2 linked regions of the Runella sp. SP2 genome follow. Each later gene encodes a partner of the first gene's protein in a complex. Links are inferred from orthologs where the notes say so. Each region holds a gene or a part of one and is shown on either strand. Other genes may lie near its edges.

Region 1 (4,114 bases):
TTACCAAAGGCAGTACTTTCATACGAATAACCCAACGCATCCAAAGAAGATTTCCCGCAAACACCGCAGCTTGAAGTTGCATAAAAATTACGCTGAAGTTTCTGTAAATCAGGGCGAATGTGTGGCTTTAATTTGACCGTTACGGTGTTGTCCAAATGCGCCGTTACCGAATCAATGTCATCGTTTTTCAAAAGCCCCTCCGTAAACAAAAAACCTCCAGCAAGCGCCTCGTCTTCGCCTGGCGTACGCATCGTTATTGAAATAGGTTTTTCGACCCAGCCATGAACCACATCCCAATATTCTATCCGAATTTCAAGAGGTTCTTCAACAACCACTAGGTCATTGACTGCTTCTGATTTTGAAGTTGAGGTAATAACTTTTAGAATAGGGACTTTTTTTGTGTTCATACAGCCAAGGTATTCATCTTTTAGCTTAAAAAAAGCCCCTACTTTCGCAGAGGCTTTTTATGTATTGTATCAACTTAAAACTAGCGGCTCAAGTAAAGGTTACGTTCGCCATATACTTTTTGGAAGAAATCATCTTCAAGGCTATCAATGAAGTAAATACCCTCTCCCGTTGATTTCATTTCTGGTCCGAGTTCCTTGTTTACGTTCGGGAATTTGTTGAACGAGAACACAGGAATCTTAATCGCCCATCCCTTTTTCACAGGATTGAACTGAATATCAGACACTTTTTTGTCGCCCAACATAAACTTGGTTGCGTAGTTTACGTAAGGTTCCTGGTATGCTTTGCAAATAAACGGTACCGTACGCGAAGCACGTGGGTTGGCTTCGATGACATACACCACGCCATTTTTTACGGCAAACTGCATGTTAATCAAGCCTTTGACTTTCATGGCTTTGGCTACTTTCAACGTAATCTCCTCAATCTGACGAATTTCGTCTTCCGTCAAATGGAACGGAGGCAAGGTAGCGTGCGAGTCACCTGAGTGGATACCAGCAGGTTCGATGTGTTCCATCACCCCAATAATGTACGCATCTTCACCGTCACAAATGGCATCTGATTCAGCTTCGATGGCGTTTTCGAGGTAGTGGTCAAGCAAGATGTTATTATCTGGAATATCGTTCAAGATTTTCACAACGTGTTGTTCCAATTCTTGTTCGTTCAAGACAATCTTCATGCTTTGTCCACCCAAAACGTAACTTGGACGAACCAACAATGGGAAGCCGAGGTTTTTACCGATTTCAACGGCTGCATCTGAAGTACGAACAGTATCAAACTTAGGATATGGAATGCCCAAATCGCGTAACAACGACGAGAAACGGCCACGGTCTTCGGCTAAATCGAGGGTATCGAAACTACTTCCGATGATTTTGATGCCGTATTGGTGTAGTTTTTCCGCAATTTTCAAGGCCGTTTGTCCACCCAACTGCACAATAACTCCCTCTGGCTTTTCGTGCTGGATAATGGCGTGAACGTGTTCCCAGAAAACAGGCTCGAAGTAAAGTTTATCCGCAATATCAGGGTCGGTAGAAACCGTCTCAGGGTTACAGTTAATCATCACTGTTTCGTAGCCAGCCTCTTTAGCCGCCAACACCCCGTGAACACAAGAGTAGTCAAACTCAATACCCTGTCCGATGCGGTTAGGGCCAGAACCTAACACTACTACTTTTTTGCGATTTGAAACCACCGATTCGTTCTCAGGTTCGTCTTGCGAAACGCTAAATGTTGAGTAATAATAAGGCGTTTTAGCTTCAAACTCTGCCGCGCAGGTATCAACGCACTTGAACACGCGCTTGATGTTGTGTTCCTGACGGAATTTATAAATGCGACTTTCTTTTACTCCCAACAAATGCGCAATTTGGCGATCGGCATACCCTTTTTGTTTGGCCGTCAACACCAAGCTCGCTGGAATATCTTCGAGGTCGTATTTCTGAATTTCTTTTTCTAATTCAACGAGTTCTTCAATTTGGTGTAAGAACCAAGGATCTATTTTCGTCAAATTTTGGATAGTTTTGAACGAAAGTCCCAATTTGAAAGCATCGTAAATATGGAACAGGCGGTTCCAACTTGGATGCGCAAGGCTATCTTTAATTACCTCTACATCAGTCACTTCTTTGCCATCTGCTCCCAAACCGTTACGACGAATTTCGAGCGACTGACACGCTTTTTGAAGGGCTTCTTGGAAGTTACGTCCAATCCCCATTGCTTCACCCACCGACTTCATCTGCAAGCCCAATGAGCGGTCAGCTCCTGGGAATTTGTCGAAGTTCCAACGTGGTACTTTTACGATAACATAGTCAATCGTAGGCTCAAAGAACGCCGATGTGCTTCCTGTGATTGGGTTGATAAGCTCGTCGAGGTTGTAACCAATCGACATTTTTGCCGAAATTTTCGCAATTGGATAGCCCGTCGCTTTCGATGCCAAAGCCGACGAACGCGAAACCCGTGGGTTGATTTCAATCACGATGATTTCGTCCGTTTCAGGGTTTACCGAGAACTGAATGTTACAGCCTCCTGCAAACTTACCGATACCGTTCATGGTCAAAATCGCCAAGTCACGCATACGTTGGTAAAGAGTATCAGGTAGCGTCATCGCAGGGGCAACTGTCACGCTATCGCCCGTGTGGATACCCATCGGGTCGAAGTTCTCAATCGAACAAACGATGATAAGGTTTCCGAGACCGTCGCGCAAAAGCTCCAATTCGTACTCTTTCCAGCCCATTACGCTTTGCTCAATCAACACCTCATGTACTGGCGACGCCAACAAGCCGTGTTGAAGTGCTTTGTCAAAGTCTTTGGCATCGTTTACAAAACCACCTCCTGTTCCACCAAGGGTAAATGAAGGACGAATAACGAGTGGGAAGCCAATTTCTTGGGCGATTTCTTTTCCTTCTAAAAACGACTTCGCCGTGCGGCCTTTACAAACGCCAGCTCCTAACTCAATCATTTTGAGGCGGAATTTTTCACGGTCTTCGGTTGTCTCGATGGCCTTGATGTCCACCCCGATGATTTGTACACCGTACTTTTTCCAGATACCCGCTTTGTCGCAATCAATAGCTAAATTTAACGCCGTCTGACCACCCATAGTTGGCAAAACGGCGTCGATTTTATGTTTCTCTAAAATTTCAACAATGTACTTTTTCTCTAGTGGCTTCAGATAAACGTGATCAGCGTTGATGGGGTCTGTCATGATTGTCGCTGGATTCGAGTTAATCAGAATGACCTCAATTCCTTCTTCACGAAGAGAACGCGCCGCTTGTGAACCAGAATAGTCAAATTCGCAAGCTTGACCAATGATAATGGGGCCTGAACCAATGATGAGGACTGAGTTGATGTTGGGATTTTTAGGCATTTTTTTGTTTTGTGGGGTTATTCGGCTGTACCGCCAGCTCAAAAATTGTGCAAAATTAGGACATGAATCGTTTAGTCGGACATTAAAAAGTAAAAAAATATCTTTTCGGGTTTCGGTTTATGGTTTTCAGCCCAGGGATTACTCTTTCTATTCCACTGATAACCAACTAATTAATCTCCTATTTTTCTTTTTTTCAACGCAGATAAATTTAAAATCCACGAAAAATAAGTCGATTTTATAATTCCAAAAATTACGCTCATCTTTGGGATATGAACCCTTTATCTGAAATTTTAACTCAGTGGCAAACCCACGAAATTGTTTCACCTGCCAGTGCTGAAACCATCAAGCAAGCAGAAAACACGCGCCCAGTTTCGTTGTACTCACTCCTCCGAAACCTGCTTTACATTGGCCTTGTGTTGTTTACCTCAGGCGCGGGGATGCTCGTATATTTACACATCGACACCATTGGACACGATGCCCTCATTGTGGTATTGGCACTGCTAACATTGGGATGCTTTTTCTATACCTATCGACACAGTTCCCCATTTTCAATTTCAGAAGTCAACTCCGAAGGTAAGTTTGTTGATTTTGTGTTGTTACTCGGCGCCCTATTATTTCTTTCGCTTGAGGGCTACGCCCAATGGCGTTATTCGCTTTTTGGCACGCGTTATGGATTAGCAGCTTTTCTGCCAGCGGTTGTGTTTATCTTTTGTGCTTACCGTTTCGACCACCGCGGGGTATTGTCGATGGGGCTCACAGCCTTGGCATCTTGGGTAGGGTTGAGTATCGCTCCCTTGG
Region 2 (3,360 bases), 3.6 Mb from region 1 along the record:
GGTCTTTTTATGTATTGTTCAACCGGTTAGTATTCTGAAGCGCGGTTTCCGCAGCTCGAAGCTAATCAAAAACTCAAACTAATGAGACACGGTAAAAAAGACAACCATTTGGGGCGTACCTCCTCACACCGTAGTGCTTTACTACGTAACATGGCTTCGTCATTGATTATCCACAAGCGTATCGAAACTACTTTAGCGAAAGCAAAAGAACTCAAAAAATATGTTGAGCCCCTTTTGACTCGCTCTAAAGAAGATACTACGCACAACCGCCGTATCGTTTTCTCTTACATCCCTGAGAAAGAGGTTGTAAAAGAATTGTTCAGTACAGTTGCTGACAAAATCGCCAACCGTCCTGGAGGTTATACTCGTATCATCAAATTGGGTACTCGTCAAGGTGACGCTGCCGAAGTTTGTATGATTGAGTTAGTTGACTTCAACGAAACGCTTCTTGCAGCGGTTGAAGAAAAAGCAGCAAAAACACGTCGTAGCCGTCGTGGTGGTAAAAAAGCTGAAACTGAAGTAAAAGCTTCTGCACCAGTTGTGGAAGAAGTTGTTGCTGAAACAGCGGAAGCAACTGCTGCTGATGACCTTGAAATCATCGAAGGAATTGGTCCAAAAATCGCAAGCGCGCTTGTAGCTGCGGGTGTAACAACCTTTGCTCAATTGGCAGACTCAACTCCTGAAGCAATTCAAGAAATCGTATCGGCTGCGGGTATCGGTTCTAAGAGCCCTGCCACATGGCCTCAGCAAGCTGCCCTCGCTCGCGATGGTAAATTTGATGAATTGAAAGCTTGGCAAGACGAATTAAACGGAGGCCAAGAATAACTTTTCTCAGAATTATTTTTATAAAATGAAGAAAAGTTAAAATACAGAAGGGGTTAAACGAAAGTTTAGCCCCTTTTTTTGGAAATTTGCAAAACAAATTATTCAACACCAACTAAAAAATGGGTTCTCAACAACCAGCACTCTTACTTCTCGAAGACGGAACAGCCCTCAGAGGGTTGGCGCTTGGCAAAATTGGTACAATGGGTGGCGAAATTTGCTTCAACACTGGTATGACTGGCTATCAGGAAATCTATACTGATCCTTCGTACTTTGGGCAAATTGTAGTCAACACCAATTCTCACATTGGTAACTACGGTGTACAGTTGGACAGCGAGGAAGAATCAAATTCTGTAAAAATTAGCGGGATGGTTTGCAACTCTTTCTCGCGTATTTATTCTCGCAAAACAGCTGACTTTTCGCTCCAAACGTATTTTGAAAAAGCAAATATCGTTGGAATTAGCGAAGTGGATACCCGCCAATTGGTGCGTCACGTTCGCCAACAAGGGGTAATGAACGCAATCATTTCGTCCGAAATCTTGGACGAGAAAACACTCATGGAGCACTTAAAAGAAGTGCCTAACATGGCAGGTTTGGAGTTGTCGTCGGTAGTTTCTACGAAAGTGCCTTACTTTATGGGAGATGAAACAACGGCTCAGTACCGAATCGCGGTGATGGATTATGGAATTAAGAAAAGTATTCTTTTGAACATGACCCAACGCGGCTGCTACTGCAAGGTGTTCCCTGCTAAAACTCCTTTTGAAGAAGTGATGGCTTGGAATCCTGACGGTTTCTTTATCTCAAATGGCCCAGGTGACCCGTCGTCAATGCCGTATGCTGTTGAAACAGTCCAGAAGTTTTTGGAAACCAGCAAACCCATTTTTGGAATTTGTTTGGGACACCAAATCCTAGCGTTGGCGAGTGGAATTTCTACTTACAAAATGCACCACGGCCACCGCGGATTGAACCACCCCGTGAAGAACTTCCAAACAGGACTTTGTGAGATTACTTCACAGAACCACGGTTTTGCGGTAAGCCCAGAGGAAATCGAAGCGCATCCTGATGTTGAAGTAACGCACATCAACCTCAATGATAAAACCATTGAAGGAATTAAGCGAAAAGACAAGCCTGCATTTTCAGTACAGTATCACCCTGAAGCATCGCCAGGTCCGCACGATTCACGCTATTTGTTCGACAACTTTATTGAGTTGTTTAAAGCATAAAAAATCAAAGTAATATCCAAAAAACTCCCCAATTTCTTGGGGAGTTTTTTGTTTTAAATGGCTTTTGTAAAGTGTTGACTTTTACCAGTTCACTCTTAAACACGTTTCACTTTATGAAAGCTAATCGTCGAAGTTTTATTCAAACGCTGGGACTTAGTGCCGCAACGGCGGGAGTAAGCGCCCCTTTTGCTTCCACTGCGCATCCTATCAACGTTGAACCAAAAGAAGATGACCAAATTTTATTTGTTGGTGATAACATCGCCGTTGCAAATACAAGCTATGGCCGAGTCAGAGGGTTTGTTTTAAGAGGGATTCATACTTTTCTAGGAATCCCGTATGGCGCAGATACCTCAGGTGCAAATCGGTTTATGCCACCTCAAAAACCAGCGCCGTGGACGGAGGTGCGTCCTGCTGTTTGGTGGGGAAATACGGCACCTCAAATCATGGAAAAGCGGTATGCTGACCAATACGCCTCATTTGTTGATCATTGGAACTATGACGATGTAAGCGAAGATTGCCTTCGGATAAACGTCTGGACACCTGCTTTAGATACCAAAAAACGCCCAGTCGTTGTATGGTTGCACGGTGGTGGATTTGTTAATGGAAATGGTATCGAGCAAGATGGGTATCATGGCGAAAATCTAAGCCGAATGGGGGATGTGGTATTTTGTTCCCTCAACCACCGCCTTGGGGCGTTAGGTTTTACCAATATCGCGGGAGTAGGAGGTGAAAAATTTGCCGCTTCAGGCAATGTTGGTATGTTAGATATTGTTGCTGCCCTTGAATGGGTGCGAGACAATATCGCTAACTTTGGAGGAGATGCCTCTAACGTCACTATCATTGGTCAATCGGGCGGTGGGGCAAAAGTTTGTACACTGATGGCAATGCCGTCGGCCAAAGGGCTGTTTCATAAAGCGGTGGCATTGAGTGGATCATCATTAGGAGGTGTAAACAAAGAATACGCCGAAAAACTAGGCGCAGTGGTACTCAAAGAAGCAGGTCTAGGGTCGAATGAAATTGATAAGCTACAACAAATACCGTGGCGTGAGTACATAGATATTGCCAATCGTGCCGTAGCCAAAATGGCCGAAGAAGCAAAGCGGTTGAACCTAGCGCGAGGCGGGTTTAGCCCAGTAGCAGATGGGACGTTTTTGTCGGCGACGCCTTTTTATAGCGATTCGGCGCATTTCTCAGCGGATATTCCGATGATTATCTCCACAACCTTCAACGAGCAGTCGCCGAGTAGGGTTGATTCTGCACTCGAAAAAGTATCGATGAATGATGTCAAAGAAAAATTAAAAGTGCGTTTTGGTGA

The links.
Region 2: the proteins of carB (region 1) and carA are in contact, whole or in part, in a solved structure (PDB 1KEE), measured with the Escherichia coli proteins. The link is inferred for Runella sp. SP2 from one-to-one orthologs.

The regions. Positions count from the first base shown.
Region 1 is NZ_CP031030.1:1,866,494-1,870,607, reverse strand. Bases 288-3,669 are described here. They hold carB (carbamoyl-phosphate synthase large subunit), read right to left. Parts: upstream 3,317-3,669; coding sequence 488-3,316; downstream 288-487. Other genes in these bases: DTQ70_RS07875 (DUF2157 domain-containing protein), read left to right, coding at 3,586-3,669; fdhD (formate dehydrogenase accessory sulfurtransferase FdhD), read right to left, coding at 288-407. Outside these bases: more of fdhD, read right to left, coding at 1-287; more of DTQ70_RS07875, read left to right, coding at 3,670-4,114. UniProt on the Escherichia coli protein: Large subunit of the glutamine-dependent carbamoyl phosphate synthetase (CPSase).
Region 2 is NZ_CP031030.1:5,497,717-5,501,076, reverse strand. What follows is about bases 1-2,994. They hold carA (glutamine-hydrolyzing carbamoyl-phosphate synthase small subunit), read left to right. Parts: upstream 1-944; coding sequence 945-2,045; downstream 2,046-2,994. Other genes in these bases: DTQ70_RS22125 (carboxylesterase/lipase family protein), read left to right, coding at 2,159-2,994; rplQ (50S ribosomal protein L17), read left to right, coding at 82-825. In the rest of the region: more of DTQ70_RS22125, read left to right, coding at 2,995-3,360. UniProt on the Escherichia coli protein: Small subunit of the glutamine-dependent carbamoyl phosphate synthetase (CPSase).